Regions from separate parts of the Streptomyces sp. NPDC048516 genome, predicted to be linked through region 3. Evidence: riboswitches for the same ligand, from Rfam matches in the RefSeq annotation. Region 3 holds a riboswitch; each other region holds the start of a gene.
What was found. Region 3 has a riboswitch for cyclic di-AMP ahead of ACGFR7_RS04270 (NlpC/P60 family protein). Riboswitches for the same ligand answer to the same signal wherever they lie in the genome.

Region 1 (4,204 bases), on a different contig from region 3:
GCACGGACCGTGTTGACGGGCGGTTTCGGATCCCTCACCTCTGTTTTGGCGGGGCGCCGGAGCCGGTACACCGGGAGGGAGCGCTCGACATGAGCCGCCATCAGGGCACGGGCCCGTTCCGCATCCCCCCGGGCCACCGCGTCCAGCACCGCGCCGTGTTCGTCCCACGACTCCCGCGTACGGGCGGGCAGCTCCACGGCGTACATCCACTCGATCTTGCGCCGTAGCTGGGTCAGCAACGCCGTCAGGCTGGGGCTGCCGGCCGCCTGGGCCAGCGTCTCGTGGAACCAGCCGTCCAGTTGGCGCAGATCCGCCGGGCTGCCGTGACGGGCTCGCTCGCGGCCGAGCCGTACCAGGCCGCGGAGGACCTTGAGGTGGGCCGGGCTACGGCGGATGGCCGCGCGTGCGGCTCCCAGCGGCTCCAACAGGGCGCGGACGTCGAGGAGATCGGCGGCCTCCTGCTCGGTGGGCTCGGCGACGCAGGCGCCCGCGTGGTGGCGGGTGGTGACAAAACCTTCGGACTGCAGAGTCCGCAGGGCTTCACGGACCGGCACCCTGGAGACGCCGTACCGGGCCGCAAGGATCTCTTCGATCAGCCGGCTCCCCGGCGCCAGCGCACCGGAGACAATGTCATCGCGAATCGCCGTGCACACCGCATGAGCGGAAATATGGCCTCGCATCTTCCGTGCCTCCGCCGTAATCCCCTGGAAACGTCGCCGGTCGGCGACTATTCCGTGACTCTATTCGACCGGAACGCCTTTTCGGCGGGCTCCGGTTATTCAGGGAAATTTTTTGGCCGGAAGTGGGCGGGAGGGCACGGCGTATCCCCTGCACACCGACCCGGCACCGGATACAGCGAAGCCCCGGCCGTGGAGCCGGGGCTTCGGGCGGACGCTCGGTCCGGTGGCACGCGGCCCCGGTGAGGAGCGCGGGCGGGCGAGACGGAAGATCAGACCTTGACGCCGTGCGAGTGCAGGTACGCGATGGGGTCGATGTCCGAGCCGTAGTCGGCGCCGGTACGGGCCTCGAAGTGCAGGTGCGGGCCGGTGGCGTTGCCGGTGGCGCCGGAGAGGCCGATCTGCTGGCCCGGGGTGACGTGCTGGCCGACCGAGACGCCGAGCGACGACAGGTGGCCGTACTGGGTGTACGTACCGTCGTTCATCTTGATCACGATGTTGTTGCCGTACGAGCCGCCCCAGCCGGCCTCGACGACGGTGCCCGTGCCGACGGCGTGGACGGAGGTGCCGGAGGCGGCGTGGAAGTCGATGCCGGTGTGGCTGCCCGAGGACCACAGGCCGCTGGAGGCCTTGTAGGAGGTGGACACGTAGGAGTCGGCAACGGGGGCGACGAAGGTGTTGAGGCGCTTGCGCTCCGCCTCGCGGGCGGCGCGCTCCTTGGCCTTGCGGGCGGCCTCGACGCGCCGCTTGGCCTCCTCGGCCTGCTTCTTGGCCACGGCCTCGGCCTTCGCCTTCGCCGCCGCGGCCTCCGCTTCGGCCTGCTGCGCGTCGGCCTGGGCCTCGACATGGTTGGCGAGCTCGTCACCGAGCACGACCGCCTGCTGCAGACCGGTGTCGTGGGCGCGGGCCTCGTCCGTGGCCGCCAGCGCCGGCGAGGCCACGGAGGCGACCACGCCGCCGGCCGCGAGGGTGGCTATGCCGGCGATGTTGCGGGTCGTCCGAACGGGGCGGCTCGTACGACGGTGCTTCCCGGTGGCACGGATGAACGCCATGTACTGGCTTGTCCTTTCCCTCCTTCTCGCCTACCGGGTTAGCTGACGGGTTCGGAGCAGGAAGGTCTCCTACGGGCTCCTCCGGAGGGGAGTCCGATTCACCCCAAGGGACTCTGGGTCCCCGGCTCCCCTGGCTCGCGCCGTACGGGGACTCGGCGATGACTGTCCGGTGCCACGGTTGTGGCGGACTTGTGACGAACAGCCGGACCGACGCTAGACGGGGCAACTTTCAATCGGCAAACAGAACCGCTTTTTTGTGCGGGATGCCACAAGAACCGGCGCACCGGCCGCAATAAACCGGACATACGGCAACTCCCGTGGCAGACCATCGCCACGGGAGTTGCTTTGTCGATATGTGACCTTCCGTCACACGGGTGGCACTAGGCGCCGATGACCGTCACCTCACCGATGCCCAGCGCCTTGCTGGGCTCGGCGATCTGTGCCGCATCGCCCACCAGGACCGTCACCAGCCGGTCCACAGGGAAGGCGTTGACGGCCGCCGCGGTCGCCTCGACCGTGCCGGTCTCCGCGAGGCGGACGTAAAGCTGCGCCTGGAAGTCGTCCGGCAGGTGCTGCTCCACCTGGTCGGCGAGGGTGCCGGCGACGGCTGCCGCGGTCTCGTACTTCAGCGGCGCGACCCCGACGAGGTTCTGTACGGCGACATCCCGCTCGTCGTCCGTCAGCCCCTCTGCCGCGAGGGTGCGCAGCACGTTCCACAGGTCGTCGAGCGCCGGGACGGTGGAGGCGGTGTCCACCGAACCGCTGATGGCCAGCAGCGAGGCTCCCGTGGCCCCCTCGGGGGACGTGGGAGCGGTGGAGCGAAGCACCTGGCCGAAGGCGCGCACCCCGTAGGTGTAGCCCTTCTCCTCGCGCAGAACACGGTCCAGACGGGAGGTGAGGGTGCCGCCCAGGCAGTATGTGCCGAGGACCTGCGCGGGCCACACCCGGTCGTGCCGGTCGGCGCCGATACGCCCGATGAGCAGCTGTGTCTGGACGGCGCCGGGGCGGTCCACGATCACCACACGGCCGGTGTCGTCGGCGACGATCGGCGAGGCCTTCAGCGGCTCGGCCGACGAGCCGCTCCACGCGCCGAGCGTCTCGGCGAGCGCGGCGTCCAGGTCGACCCCGGTGAAGTCACCGACGATGACGGCAGTGGCCGTGGCGGGCCGTACATGGGCGTCGTAGAAGGCGCGGACGGCCGCGGCATCGACGCGTCCGACGGTCTCCTCGGTGCCCTGGCGCGGCCGTGACATACGGGACGTCGCCGGGAACAGTTCCTTGGACAGCGCCATCGCCGCGCGCCGGGCCGGGTTGGCGAGCTCGTGCGGGATCTCGTCGAGACGGTTGCGCACCAGCCGCTCGACCTCGCTCTCCGGGAAGGCGGGCGCGCGCAGCGCGTCGGCGAGCAGGCCGAGCGCACGCGGCAGCCGGGACGCCGGCACCTCGAGGGACACCCGTACACCGGGGTGGTCGGCGTGCGCGTCCAGAGTGGCACCGCAGCGCTCCAGCTCGGCGGCGAACTCCTCCGCGTCGTGCTTGTCGGTGCCCTCGGACAGGGCGCGCGCCATGATCGTGGCGACGCCGTCCAGGCCCTCGGGTTCGGCCTCCAGCGGAGCGACGAGGTTGATCTCGACGGCGACGACCTGCTGGCCGGGGCGGTGGCTGGTCAGGAGGGTGAGCCCGTTGGGCAGTTGGCTGCGGTCGGGGGCCGGGAAGGCCCACGGCCTGGGCGCGCCGCCCTGGGGCTGCGGGTGAAAGTCCATGCTGCACACGGGGGAATCGGCGTGGGTGGTGGCGTCGCTCACTGGTCCGCCTCCCCTTCCTCGGTGTCGGCGGCGTCGGTCGGCTCGGTGGGCTCGTAGACGAGCACCGCGCGGTTGTCGGGGCGCAGCCGGGCCTTGGCGACCGCCTGCACCTCCTCGGGAGTGATGTCCAGAACCCGCTGCACTGCGGTCAGCGCCAGCTGCGGGTCGCCGAACAGGACGGCGAAGCGGCACAGTTCGTCGGCGCGGCCGCTGACCGTGGCCAGCCGGTCCAGCCATTCGCGCTCCAGCTGGGCCTGTGCCCGCTCCATCTCCTCCGGGGTCGGGCCCTCGGCGGCAAAGCGGGCCAGCTCCTCGTCGACCGCGCGCTCGATGCCGGGGACCTCCACTCCGCCGGACGTCTTCACGTCCAGCCAGCCCAGCGAGGGTGCGCCGGCCAGCCGCAGCAGGCCGAAGCCGGCCGCCACGGCGCTGCGGTCACGGCGCACCAGCCGGTTGTACAGGCGGGAGGACTCGCCGCCGCCCAGGACGGTCAGCGCGAGGTCGGCGGCGTCCGCCTCACGAGTACCGTCGTGCGGCAGGCGGTAGGCGGCCATGAGGGCCCGGGCGGGCACGTCCTCCTCGACGACCTCGCGCAGCTCACCGCCGATGACGTCGGGAAGCGCGCCGTCCCGCGGCGTCTGCTTGCCGTCGTGCGCGGGGATCGAGCCGA
Region 2 (4,204 bases), on a different contig from region 3:
ACTCCGCGCCGATCGGGGCGATCATGAACTCCTGGATGTCCACGTTGGAGTCGGCGTGCGAGCCGCCGTTCAGGATGTTCATCATCGGGACGGGCAGGACGTGCGCGTTCGGGCCGCCGAGGTAGCGGAACAGCGGGAGGTCGCTGGCCTCGGAGGCGGCGTGCGCGACGGCGAGGGAGACGCCGAGGATGGCGTTGGCGCCGAGCGAGCCCTTGTTGTCGGTGGCGTCCAGGTCGAACATGGCCTGGTCGATCAGCCGCTGCTCGGTGGCGTCGTAGCCGACGAGCTCCGGGCCGATCTGCTCGATGACGGCCAGGACGGCCTTCTCCACGCCCTTGCCCAGGTAGCGGTTCGGGTCGCCGTCACGAAGCTCGATGGCCTCGAAGGCGCCGGTGGAGGCGCCGGACGGCACGGCGGCACGGCCGGTGCTGCCGTCGTCGAGGCCGACCTCGACCTCGACCGTGGGATTACCTCGCGAGTCGAGAATTTCGCGGGCTACGACGACGTCGATCGACGGCACGTTGTCTCCTTCGTGGGTGTCTGGCGTTCTGCGCATGAGCCTAACGGCCCCGGGTGCGTCAGCCTGCCCTTGGCCCGCTCCGTGGGACGGAACGACCCGGAAAACTTCCCAAAGGCCCAGTTCGCTGGACATTTGAGGGCATTGTTCGCTGAACGGGAAAAACCTGGAACGGCGCCGGTCACCGGCGTGCGGCCACCTCGGCTGCGGCGGCCCGGTCACGGCGCCGGATGAGAGAAGCCCCGCCGCGGCGCGCTGGAGCAAGCGCGCGCCGGGCGGGGCTGTCACACCGGAAGCTGTCTCACAGCGGTCTCACACAGGAAGGGGGCCCGCCGCTCGAGCCCACCTGGTCCCGGTGAGAGGAGACTCAGACGTTGAGCTTCTGACCCGGGAAGATCAGGTTCGGGTTGCCGCCGATGACCGACTTGTTGGCCTTGTAGACGGACTTCCAGTCGCTGCCGTGCGCCTTGGCGATCTTGGCGAGGGTGTCGCCCGCCTTGACGGTGTAGTTGCCGTGGCCCATGGACTTGCGCTCGGTCGAGCGCGAGGCGTGCTGCTCGGGAGCGGCCGGGGCCTTCTTCGTCTCGGCCTTGGCGGAGCCCTGGTCCTGCTGGGGCGCGGACTTGGTCTGCGCGGAGCCGGAGGTGTCGACGTCGGCCGCGGGGCCGCCGGAGGTCAGGTTGCCGGCGCCGGCGCAGGACCAGGCGCCCGGGCCCTGGATGGCGAGGAGCTTCTCGGCGGCGGCGATCTGCTGGGACTTGCTGGCCAGGTCGGCGCGCGCGGCGTACTTGGTGCCACCGGCCGCGGCCCAGCTGGAGTTGGAGAACTGCAGGCCACCGTAGTAGCCGTTACCGGTGTTGATCGACCAGTTGCCGCCGGACTCGCACTGGGCGACCTTGTCCCAGGTGGAGACGGAGGCGGCGGAGGCGGAGGTGGCACCCATCAGCGGGACGGCCACGGCAGCTCCGGCGATGCCGGCGAGGGTGGCGACGCGGACGGCCTTGGACGGACGACGGTGCTTGCCCTTGATGATCAGCATGGTTGGTTCGTTTCCTCACCGACGCCTACGAGGTGAGCTGTCGGGTTCGGGCTGTGAGAATCGCCCGGCCGTGTGCGCGTGGCGCACGTGGCTTCACCCCAAGCCGGTTGACCCGCTTTCACGGGCGGGGCCGGCACTTACCTTGGTTCCCCCGCTCCTGCCTTCGGCGCTTGCGCGTCAAGTGCCTCCGATCACCGGCAGGACTCGGCGTGTGATCAAAGGGCCCGCTTTGGCGAGCGGTCCTGACGTTAAGCAGTAATGGGCTTGGGGTTCAAACCCCACCATCTGAACCAAGTTGACCGCTTTTGATCACGAGTGGGTCACATACTCGCAGGTGAACCCCGGTTTGCCGAGGCGGCACACACCGGGGTTCGCCTGAGTCAACGAGACCCTTGTCTCACTTTCCCAAAAGCGGTCGAACGGCGGCGAATTACCCCGCGGAGTGCCCGAGATCGAGCAGTTGGCCCGGCTTGATCAGGTCCGCGTCGGAGCCGATGACGTCCTCGTTGCGGTCGTAGAGGGCGGTCCAGCCGCCGGACAGCCGGTGGGCCGAGGCGATGGCTGACAGCGTGTCACCGGGGCGCACGGTGTAGTCGCCGTCGGCCGCCGGGCCGGTGCGCTCGGCGTCACCACGCGAGGCGTGCCGGCCGCCGGAGGACCTGCCGCCGCCGTCGGCACCCTCGTCGCCCGTGCCGCCGCGGTGCTTGCCCTTCGCGGGCGTCTCCCGCGGCGTGCCGGTGGTGTCCGTACGGCTGCCGCCGTCGGACGGGCCGCCGGAGGGCTCGTCGGAGGGTTCGCCGGACCGCGACGGGTCGTCGGACGGGTCGGCTGACGGGTCGGCGGACCGCGACGGGTCGTCGGCCCGGTCGCCCGGCGTCGCCGGGTCGGAGGCCCCGTCGCCGGGCTCGTGCGTCCCGGCTGAGTCCGAGGCGTCGGGCGACGGCGTCGGATCGGACGACTCGTCGCCGGGCCGGTCGTGCGTCCCGGTGGAGTCCGAGGCGTCAGGGGTGCCGGACGAGTCCCAGGGGTCCGGGGAGCCGCCGTCGTCCGACGGGTCGGGCGAGGGAGTGGCGGTGCTGCCCGGGTCGACCTCCGGCGCCTGGCCGTCCTTGGTCAGACCGGCGCTCACCGCACAGCTCGACCAGACGTCCGGGCCGCGGTGGTCGAGGATCGACTCGGCCACCGCGATCTGCTGGGAGCGGCTGGCGAGGTCGGGGCGCGAGGCGTAGGACGAGCCGCCGTAGCTGTCCCACAGCTCCTGGGTGAGCTGCAGCCCGCCGTAGTAGCTGTTGCCCGAAGCCGCGCTCCAGACGCCGCCGGTCTCACACTGGGCGACCTTGTCCCAGGTCGCGGTGTCGGCGGCGTGAGCGCCACTCGCGGCGAGCAGTGGCAGGGCGAAACCGGCGCCGGTCACTCCCGCCGTGACAAAGATGGCCGGTGCCTGGCGGGGTCGACGGTGTCGGCCGTTCCCGGAACGCATGCGGATGCCTTTCGCGCGGCGGTTGAGTTGTACGACGAGCTCTGCGAGCTGCTCGACGGGTTACCAGCCCGGCCGACGCGCACGAGGCGCACCGTTACACCGGTCCCCCACATCACCGCTTCGGCCGATCGGGCCAAGCCCGTCGATCGTCGGTGGAAAGGTAGCCGGGGTCACGGGTAGTCACAAGTCGGTGTAGTGCAGATCACGCGAAGGTCACGCGCCTGACTCTCTGTCACTTTTGACCTTGTTGCTGGTCAGGGCGTTCGGGCGGGAACTCCACCGGCAGCGACCGCAGTCCGCGCATGATGAGCCCGCCACGCCAGCGCAAGGCGTCCGGCTCCACGGCGAGCCGGAGGTCCGGGAGCCGGGTCAGCAGCGTCGCCAGAGCGGCCTGTCCTTCGAGCCGGGCGAGCGGCGCACCCAGGCAGTAGTGGATGCCGTGCCCGTACCCCAGGTGCTGGTTGTCACGACGGGTCAGATCCAGGACATCCGGCTCGGCGAAGCGCGCCGGATCGCGGTCGGCGGCGGCCAGCACCACCAGGACCGGGTCGCCCTTCGCGATCCGCTGCCCGCCCAGGGTCAGCTCCTGCGTCGCGAACCGCCAGGTCGCCAGCTCCACGGGGCCGTCGTAACGGAGCAGTTCCTCGATGCCGGTGGTGAGCAGATCGGTGTCGCCCGCCGTGATCGACTTCTGCAGCAGCTCGCGCTGGGCCGGGTGGCGCAGCAGGGCGTAGATGCCGTTACCGATCAAGTTCACGGTCGTCTCAAAACCGGCGAACAGCAAGATGAAGGCCATCGCGGCGGCCTCGTTCTCGGTGAGGTGCTCACCGTGGTCCGAGGCGCGGATCAGGCCGGAGATCAGATCCTCGTCCGCCTCCGCGGTGTCCCCCAGCGACTCGCGCTTACGGTGGATCAGCTCGGCGAGATAGCCGCGCATCTTCTTCACGGACCGGGCGACACCGCCGCGCGGCCCCCCGCCGTGCCGGATCATCATGCCCGCCCAGTCGCGGAAGTCGTCCTGGTCCTCGCGCGGCACCCCCAGCAGATCGCAGATCGCGTAGATGGGGAGCGGGAAGGCGAACTCATGGATGAGGTCGGCCTCGCCCTTCGCCGCGAACTGGTCGATGAGGTGGTCGGTCAGCTCCTGGACGCGCGGGGCGAAGGCGGC
Region 3 (4,204 bases):
TGGTGGCTGCCCGTCCGCTCCAGGACCGCGGCGCCGTCCAGATAGCGCTGCGGGTCCGCGGACAGCAGCAGCCGTACGGTCGGGTCGACGCCGCCGGAGCGGTACTGGCTCGCGGCCACGGCGCCCAGCTCGCTGCGGGCGTCGTTCAGTTCCGCGGTTCGGCGGGCGGCCTCGTCCTGCAGCCTGCTCAGCTCCTCGCGGGCGGTGCCGGCGGCTTCCTTCGCGCCGTTGTAGCTCTGCGTGGCCACCTCTGCCTCCTGGTACAGCGCGTTGACCCGGTCCTTGACCCGGTCGGGGGTGAGCCGGTGGGCGGCCTGGCCGGCGCCGTCGGCAACGGCGGCGACGGGGGCACCCTCCGCCGCCGGAGCGAAACCCGTGGCGGTGGCGGCGCCGGCCAGGGCCAGGGTGGCGGCCGTGCGGGCGGTGCGTGCGCTGCGTGCGCCGCCGGTGAGCGCGGCGAGCGGATGCTGCCGCGGCTTGCGGTGCGAGGCCACGGTGGCCGTCACTTCCTTCCCTTGGTGCCCGTGGGCCCGGCGGCGGTCCGTCACGAGGGAACGGACCGCCGCCGCACCTCACGGCGGGGCGGCCGACAGGACGCCGGTGGGAGGCCGGCGAGGGCGGGGAGTCGACCGCCTGGAGGAGGACGCTAAGCCTGGGTGTTGCGGTGATGAGTCCGCTTGCCCGGGATTGCTCGCTTTCGACCGGGGTCGGTGCGCGGGTGACCATGGCGCCACGGCCACTCGGCCGGGACCGGGCCCGGCCTGACCGAAGCGGCGATTGTGGGCGCCCTGCCTGAAGGGCCGTGCTATGCGGCGGCTACGATCCAGCACTATGGACGTAGTAATCAATCTCTTCGTCGGCCTGCACATCATCGGCATCGCCTCCCTGCTGGGCGGCTTTCTGACCCAGATGAAGGCGATGGGCGCGGGCACCGCCCGCTTCGTGCCGGCGATGCTGCACGGCGCGCTGACGATGCTGGTCACCGGCATCGTGCTGGTCGGCCTCAACCAGGCCGAGGATCACAGCCTCAACACCATCAAGCTCGGCATCAAGATGGCCGTTCTGGTGGTCATCCTGGCGCTGGTCTACGTCAAGCGGGACGACGAGAAGATCGCCCCGCCGCTCTTCGGCGCGGTCGGTGCGCTGACGGTGGCCAACATCTTCATCGCCGTGCTCTGGACCTGAGCGGAACGGCGGACGCCCCGCGAGCCGGGCGCGGGGCGCAGGCCGGGGCGGCGTACGCCCCGCCGGCAGGGCTCCGGGCGCCGACGCACGGGCTCCTCAACGGCACACCGCGCGGTCGTCGCACTCCTCATCCGGAGGCGACGGCCGCGCGGTGGCGTGTGGGGGGTGGCCGTGGGGGGTGGCCGTGGGGGGTGGTCTGACGGGGGAGCGGGGGCCGGGCCTCAGCCCGGGCGGACGCTCCCGTAGATCGGCATGTAGTAGATCGACTCCTCCCGGACGTTGGCGCCCGGGTGCGGGGCGTGGATCATCTTGCCGCCGCCTATGTACATGCCGACATGGCTGATGTCGTCATAGAAGAAGACCAGGTCACCGGGCTTGAGGTCCTTGGTGGCGACCCGCTGGCCGGCCTTGACCTGGTCCCAGGTGGTCCGCGGCAGGCTGACGCCGGCCGCCTTCCACGCCGCCTGGGTCAGTCCCGAGCAGTCGTACGAGCTGGGTCCGGTCGCGCCCCACACATACGGCTTGCCCATCTGGGAGCGGGCGAAGGCGAGCGCCTTCTCGGCCTGGACGGAGGACGAACCCCCGGTCGAGCCACCGTTGTCGGAGCCGCCACCGGTCTGACCGCCGGACGGGCCGCCCCCGTCGTGCTGCTGCCGGCGCTCGCGCTCCTGCTGCTTGCGGGCCTCCTCCTCGGCCTTGCGCTTGGCCGCCGCCTCCTTCTGGCGCTCCAGCTCCGCCAGCCGCGCCTTCTCCTGGGCGGTCAGCTTGGACAGCAGCTGCCGGGCCTCGGTCAGCTTCTGCTGGACGGACTGCTTGGACTCCTTGAGCGAGGCCTGCGACGTCTGCAGCCGTTCCAGGTCGCGGGTCGCCGCCGCCCGCTGCCGGGCGGCCGCGGCCTGCTGCTCCTGGTAGTCGGAGACGGCCTCCTTCTGCCGCCCGGTCAGGCGCTCCATGAGGTGGCTGCGGTCGAAGAACTGCTGCGGGTCCTTGGCGAGCATCAGCTGCGCCGTCGGGTTCATGCCGCCGCTGCGGTACTGCGCCGCGGCGAAGGCGCCCAGCCGGCGCCGGGCGTCGTTCATCTTCTCGGCCCGCTCGGCGGCGGCGTCGAGCAGGCCGTCGACGCGGTCCCGCTGGTCGTCGGCGTGCTCCTTGACGGCGTTGTACTTCTGGGTGGCCACCTCGGCCTGGTGATAGAGCCCGTCGACCTTCTGCTTGACCTCTTCGATGCTGGGCTTGGGCGCCCGGGGGGCCGCGTCGGCGGACTGCGAGAGCAGCGTGGCCGAGGCGAGGGCGGCGGTGGTGAGCCCGACCGCCGTACGCCTTCCTCCGGGCGAGGTGAGAATGCTGGTGCGCGGCTTGCGATGCGACGCCAAGGCCGGCGACTCCTTCCGTGGACCGCCTACCGGGTTAGCTGTCGGGTTCGGGCGGTGTCGCTGACGGAAGGCTTGCCCTACGGTCCGGATGCCCGCTGGCGACGGCTGTCCGGATCGATTCACCCCGGTGGTGCTGGTGGGTCCCCGGCTCCGGTTGCCCGAAGGCAGGGCCGGACTCGGCGTGGGCGGCCCGTGCGGACGCTGTCGTCCACGGGGAGGCGGGCTGCCTGAGCGAGGACGTTAGCCAACTCGTGTGGCTCCTGTGAAGGCTGATGTTCGATATGCCCGAAACCTTTTTGTGACCTGAACGCGATGCGAGGGTTGTCATGGCAGATGTCGGATTCGGGTAGAGGAGCCGCCGACCGGTTTGCGCCGGCCCCGGACGCCCTGACCTGCCGCGGTGCCACGGCCCGCGGTGAAAGCGGGCCGCAATCGGCTACTGGGCCGCGGGCTGTCAGTGCGGCGGCCTAGACTCGGTGGGCGATGAGCAGCCTCTTTGACGACAGCTTCCTGGCGGACCTCGGCCACAAGGGCGAGGAGGAGCACCCTCCGCCCCCCGAGGACGAGCACGGCCCGGCCCCGGAGGAGATCCCTGCCGACCTCTTCGGCGGGAGGTTCGACGCGCCCCCGCCCAGAGAGGCGTACTACCGCGACGGTGCGGCCCGTCCCGTCCTCGACCCGGCGACGCTGCTGGAAGGGCTCAACGACGAGCAGAAGGCCGCCGTGGTGCACACGGGCGGCCCGCTGCTGATCGTCGCCGGTGCCGGCTCCGGCAAGACCCGGGTGCTCACCCACCGCATCGCTCATCTGCTCGCCGAGCGCCATGTCCACCCCGGCCAGATCCTCGCGATCACGTTCACGAACAAGGCCGCCGGCGAGATGAAGGAGCGCGTCGAGGAGCTGGTCGGCCCGCGCGCCAACGCCATGTGGGTCTCCACCTTCCACAGCGCCTGCGTGCGCATCCTGCGCCGCGAGTCCAAGAAGCTGGGCTTCACCTCCTCCTTCTCCATCTACGACGCCGCCGACTCCAAGCGCCTGATGGCCCTGGTCTGCCGCGATCTGGACCTGGACCCCAAGCGCTACCCGCCCAAGTCCTTCAGCGCGAAGATCTCCAACCTCAAGAACGAGCTCATCGACGAGGAGACCTTCGCCGGGACCGCCGCCGACGGCTTTGAGAAGACTCTCGCCGAGGCGTACGCGATGTACCAGGCCCGGCTGCGCGAGGCCAACGCCCTGGACTTCGACGACATCATCATGACGACGGTCAATCTGCTCCAGGCCTTCCCGGACGTCTCCGAGCACTACCGCCGCCGCTTCCGCCACGTCCTCGTCGACGAGTACCAGGACACCAACCACGCCCAGTACACCCTCGTCCGTGAGCTGGTCGGCCCCGCCGAGACCGCCGCCGAGCTGTGCGTCGTCGGTGACGCCGACCAGTCGATCTACGCCTTCCGCGGTGCCACGATCCGCAACATCCTCCAGTTCGAGGAGGACTACCCGGACGCGACCACGATCCTGCTGGAGCAGAACTACCGCTCCTCGCAGACGATCCTGTCCGCCGCCAACGCCGTCATCGAGCGCAACGAGAACCGCCGCCCCAAGAACCTCTGGACGGACGCCGGGGCCGGTCCCAAGATCACCGGCTA
Region 4 (4,204 bases), on a different contig from region 3:
TCGTGGTCGCGCTACTGGCCCTCGGGCTCAACCGGTTCGTCCAACGGAGCGATGCCCACCTGGCCTCCGTACGGGACATCTCGGAGGCCGCCCAGCGCGCCGTACTGCCCACGCCCCCCGAACGGCTCGCCGGCCTCGGCGTCGCCGCCCGCTACGTGGGGGCGCGGGCGGATGCCCGGATCGGCGGCGACCTCTATGCGGTGCAGGACACCCCGCACGGCGTACGGCTGATCGTCGGCGACGTACGGGGCAAGGGGCTGGAGGCCGTGGAAGCCGCGGTGATCGTCATCGGCGCCTTCCGCGAGGCGGCGGAGCAGGAGACGACGCTGGAGGCGGTGGCGGGCCGGCTGGAGCGGGCGCTGCAACGCGAGGGCGGACGGCGCGCGGGGCTCGACGAGTTCGAGGGGTTCACCACTGCCGTCCTCGCCGAAATCCCCGCCAATGGGCAGTCCGTGCTGCGCGTGCTCAACCGGGGCCATCCGTCCCCGCTGCTGCTCACCCTGGACGGCGGGCTGCGTGAGCTGGTGCCCGCGGTGCCGGCGCTGCCGCTGGGCATGAGCGAGGTGGCGAGCTGGCCGGACCGGTCGGACGAGACGTTCTTCCCGGCCGGCGCCCTGCTGCTGTTCTTCACCGACGGGGTGACCGAGGCCAGGGACCTGCTGGGCCGCTTCTACCAGCCGGCGAGCAGACTGCGCGGCCGTCGTTTCCGGGGTCCTGACGCCCTCCTGGACACCCTCGTCGAGGACGTCGCACGGCATACGGGCGGCGCGCCGGCCGACGATATGGCCTTGTTGGCGGTGCAGCGGCCGATGCGGGCGTAGGGAGGGCGGGGAAGGACGTAGTGCGGGTGCAGGGAGGACGTAGTGCGGGTGCGGGGAGGGGGCCGTAGCCCCGGCAACGCTCGCCGTCCCCTGCGGCAGGCCTTACACCACGCCCTCCGCCCCCGGGAGCCGGTGCAGGCTTTCACCGTACGGACCGCTGAGCGCGACCGGGCGCTCGTCCAGGGCGAGGGTCAGCAGCGCGTCATGCGGGTGCGGCGAACGGGGCGCCGGCGTGGGGATCCAGGGCAGGACGGAGTGGTGCTCGTGGGAGACCCAGTGCCCGCCGCCGGGCCGTCCGCGCAGCAGCGACCGCACGAGATGCGCGAACTCCTCGCGGCGGGCGGGCGCGAGGCCGGCCAGCGCGGTGCTGTGGAAGATGACCAGCGTGGCCTCGGGCGGTGCCTCGGCGGCGAGCGCGGGCAGCTCGTGGAGCAGATCGCCGCGCACCATCCGCGGCCGTGGCGCCGCCCGTACCGCCTCGACGGCCGCGGCCAGCCGCGCCGCCCGTGCCCCGTCGCCCGGCCATACGAGCGCCTGCAGCCAGCGCAGATCGTCCGGTTCGGCGGCCGGGTCGAGCGGGTCGAGGCCGATTCCGGCCCGCCAGACGATCCGCGGCATCCGGTCCAGGCCGGGCAGCTCGTCGGCCGCCCACCCCGTACTACGGCACTCCAGCACCAGCGGGCTCTCCGGCGCCCCTGCCACTGCCACTGCCATTGCCTCGGAGCGACGGATACCGCTTCCCCCGTCGTCCTCGTACGAGCGCAGGTAGCGATGGCGGTAGCGGTAGCCATAGCGATCGGGATGCAGACACAGCCCCGCCGACGTGCCGACCTCCAGCAGCGCCAGCGGCTGCGGCAGGCGGGCGAGCAGCGGCAGCAGCGTCGCGCAGTGGGCCGGCTCATCGGTCCGGGACGAGCGCTGCATGATCACCGCACGCACCTCGCTCCAGTGCCGTACCGTCCACTCGCGCCAGCGGCCGTACGCCGTTTCGCCGCGCGGCCCCAGCTCGGCGTGCGGGCCGTCGAGATAGCGGACGGCGGCGAGCAGAAGCTCCGGCTGCTGGGCGCCGCCGGCCGGCAGCGACCCCGACAGCAGATCGCAGAGCTCCGGGTCCTGGCTGATCCGCGCGCTCAGCTCCTCATGCGCCGCGGACCGCCCCCGCGCCTGACGCCAGGAGAACTCCCGGTACCGCTCCGCCAGCCCCCATGTGCCGGCAACGGCGCGCGCGACGTGACGGGTGTTCCCGGTGTTCCCGACGTTGACGGCCATGATCCGACGTTACTGCTCTCACGTTCCGTCACCGAGGGGCACCCCTCCGCATAACGACTGGTGCACAATCGCCGCGAGATCGTTTAGGGGAGGGCGGTCAACTCGCCCGGTTTGCGGCCGTGCTGGCCGAAAAAGTCCACGCCAAAGCTCCTGCCCAGCCGCTACGAAATCCCGGGAAGGCTTGGAATTCGACCACGATCTCTATTACTGTCCGATAACGCAGCGCGGTCGTCCCAGCCGTCGCAAGAGGCGGCACCGTGCGCCGACGCCGAATCCCGCACGCGCTTTTCACGCACCTCCAGCACCTCGAACTGCACCAAGGGAACCGGGGAACCACTTCCTTGGGGTGAATCGGACGCTCTCCGCCAGCGGGCGCCCGTAGGAGACCTTCCTGCTCCGAACCCGTCAGCTAACCCGGTAGGCGAGAAGGAAGGAAAGGAGAGCGCCCCCGTGGCGTCCAACAGGCCTGCCCCCGAGGGTCCGTCCGCCTACGACCTCGATGACCGAGGTGCCTTCCCGGGCCCCGGTGATGCGGACAACAACAACGACGGACCGTGGGAGGAATGGAATCCCACCGAGGATTCCGTCCGCTCGGTCCGCGGCAAGCACCGGGTGGCCAAGCAGCGTGGCGGCGGGCTCGCCCGCGGTGGCACGGTCCTGGGCGTCGGCGTCATCGCGGCGGTCGGTGCCGGCGGAATGGCCACGGCCGAGGGCCGCCCTCCGGTGCCGATCTCGATGCCCGACGTCGGCGGAATGGCCGACGACCTCGCCGACAAGCTGCCGGACGTCAAGTCCCTCCCCGGCGTTGGTGACCTCATATCGGACGCGGACGCGGACGCCGACGAGGGCACGGATACGGCCGCGGCCTCGGCCGCAGGCAGGGACACGGGCACGGCCTCCGCCGCGGCCGGCAACGCGGCCTCGGGCGCGGACGCCGGTGAGGCGCTGCGCAGCCGCATCCTCCAGCAGGCCGACGCGCAGCAGGGCGCCGCCGAGCAGGAGGCCCGTGAGGGCGCCGAACACGCCGCTTTCCAGACCGCCGATAAGGCAGCCGACGCCCACCAGAAGTCGGCCGAAAAGGCCGCAGCAGCCAAGAAGGCGGCCGAAGTGGAGGCCAAGCGCGAGGCCGAAGAAGCGGCCCGTCAGAAGGCGGAGGCCGCCCGCCTCGCCAAGCTGGCGAAGAACTTCATCGCTCCCGTCTCCTCGTTCACCCTCACCGCCAGCTTCGGCCAGGCCGGCGACCGCTGGGCCGCGGACCACACCGGCCAGGACTTCGCCGCGCCGACCGGCACGCCCGTCAAGGCCGTGCACTCCGGCACCATCACCCAGGCCGGCTGGGCCGGCTCGTACGGCTACCGCATCGTCCTCACCCTCGACGACGGCACCGAACTCTGGTTCTGCCATCTGTCCTCGATGGTGAAGACCTCCGGCAAGGTCAGCACGGGCGATGTCATCGGCCGCGTCGGCGCCACCGGCAATGTCACCGGCCCGCACCTCCACCTGGAGGTGCGCCCCGACGCCGGCGACCCGATAGACCCCATGCCGTGGCTGCGCGATCACGGCATCAAGGTGTGAACGCCTGACGGGATGTGCCGTCGGGGGAGAGGGAACGGAGGGAATAACTCCGCTCCCCCGACGTTGCCACCACGTATGACCGCGACACACACCCCCCGGAATCATCAGTCCCTGGGCTCGCTCTCCGTCTCCCCGCTGTCCCTCGGCGGTAACGTCTTCGGCTGGACGGCCGACGAGAGCGAATCCTTCGCCGTGCTCGATGCCTACGTCGCGGGCGGTGGCAACTTCATCGACACCGCCGACGTCTACTCGGCCTGGGTCCCCGGCAACAAGGGCGGTGAATCCGAGACCGTCCTCGGCAACTGGCTGACCTCCCGCGGCAACCGCGACGATGTCGTCATCGCCACCAAGGTCGGTGCCCACCCGGACCACAAGGGCCTGTCCGCCGCCACCGTCAAGTCCGCGGTCGAGCTCTCCCTCACCCGCCTGCGCACCGACTACATCGACCTCTACTACACCCACTACGACGACGAATCGGTGGAGGTCGGCGAGTTCCTTACCGCCCTCGACGACCTCGTCCGGGCCGGCAAGGTCCGCGA

Region 1: it holds a riboswitch for cyclic di-AMP, as region 3 does, so the genes downstream of both, ACGFR7_RS30005 (M23 family metallopeptidase) here and ACGFR7_RS04270 (NlpC/P60 family protein) in region 3, are expected to answer to the same signal.
Region 2: it holds a riboswitch for cyclic di-AMP, as region 3 does, so the genes downstream of both, ACGFR7_RS28695 (transglycosylase family protein) here and ACGFR7_RS04270 (NlpC/P60 family protein) in region 3, are expected to answer to the same signal.
Region 4: it holds a riboswitch for cyclic di-AMP, as region 3 does, so the genes downstream of both, ACGFR7_RS32715 (M23 family metallopeptidase) here and ACGFR7_RS04270 (NlpC/P60 family protein) in region 3, are expected to answer to the same signal.

Annotation. Positions count from the first base shown of each region.
Region 1 is NZ_JBICWS010000019.1:19,697-23,900, forward strand. Features, by position in the region: gene ACGFR7_RS30000 (GntR family transcriptional regulator) at 1-680, opposite strand, end outside; gene ACGFR7_RS30005 (M23 family metallopeptidase) at 950-1,729, opposite strand; cyclic di-AMP (ydaO/yuaA leader) riboswitch at 1,742-1,897, opposite strand; gene ACGFR7_RS30010 (M16 family metallopeptidase) at 2,110-3,492, opposite strand; gene ACGFR7_RS30015 (M16 family metallopeptidase) at 3,531-4,204, opposite strand, start outside.
Region 2 is NZ_JBICWS010000017.1:29,007-33,210, reverse strand. Features, by position in the region: gene eno (phosphopyruvate hydratase) at 1-556, opposite strand, end outside; gene ACGFR7_RS28695 (transglycosylase family protein) at 885-1,556, opposite strand; cyclic di-AMP (ydaO/yuaA leader) riboswitch at 1,564-1,735, opposite strand; gene ACGFR7_RS28690 (transglycosylase family protein) at 1,987-2,970, opposite strand; gene ACGFR7_RS28685 (cytochrome P450) at 3,269-4,204, opposite strand, start outside.
Region 3 is NZ_JBICWS010000002.1:81,072-85,275, forward strand. Features, by position in the region: gene ACGFR7_RS04260 (NlpC/P60 family protein) at 1-506, opposite strand, end outside; gene ACGFR7_RS04265 (hypothetical protein) at 832-1,185, shown strand; gene ACGFR7_RS04270 (NlpC/P60 family protein) at 1,407-2,558, opposite strand; cyclic di-AMP (ydaO/yuaA leader) riboswitch at 2,566-2,750, opposite strand; gene pcrA (DNA helicase PcrA) at 3,042-4,204, shown strand, end outside.
Region 4 is NZ_JBICWS010000024.1:59,861-64,064, forward strand. Features, by position in the region: gene ACGFR7_RS32705 (PP2C family protein-serine/threonine phosphatase) at 1-821, shown strand, start outside; gene ACGFR7_RS32710 (DUF2332 family protein) at 924-2,090, opposite strand; cyclic di-AMP (ydaO/yuaA leader) riboswitch at 2,374-2,529, shown strand; gene ACGFR7_RS32715 (M23 family metallopeptidase) at 2,541-3,665, shown strand; gene ACGFR7_RS32720 (aldo/keto reductase) at 3,741-4,204, shown strand, end outside.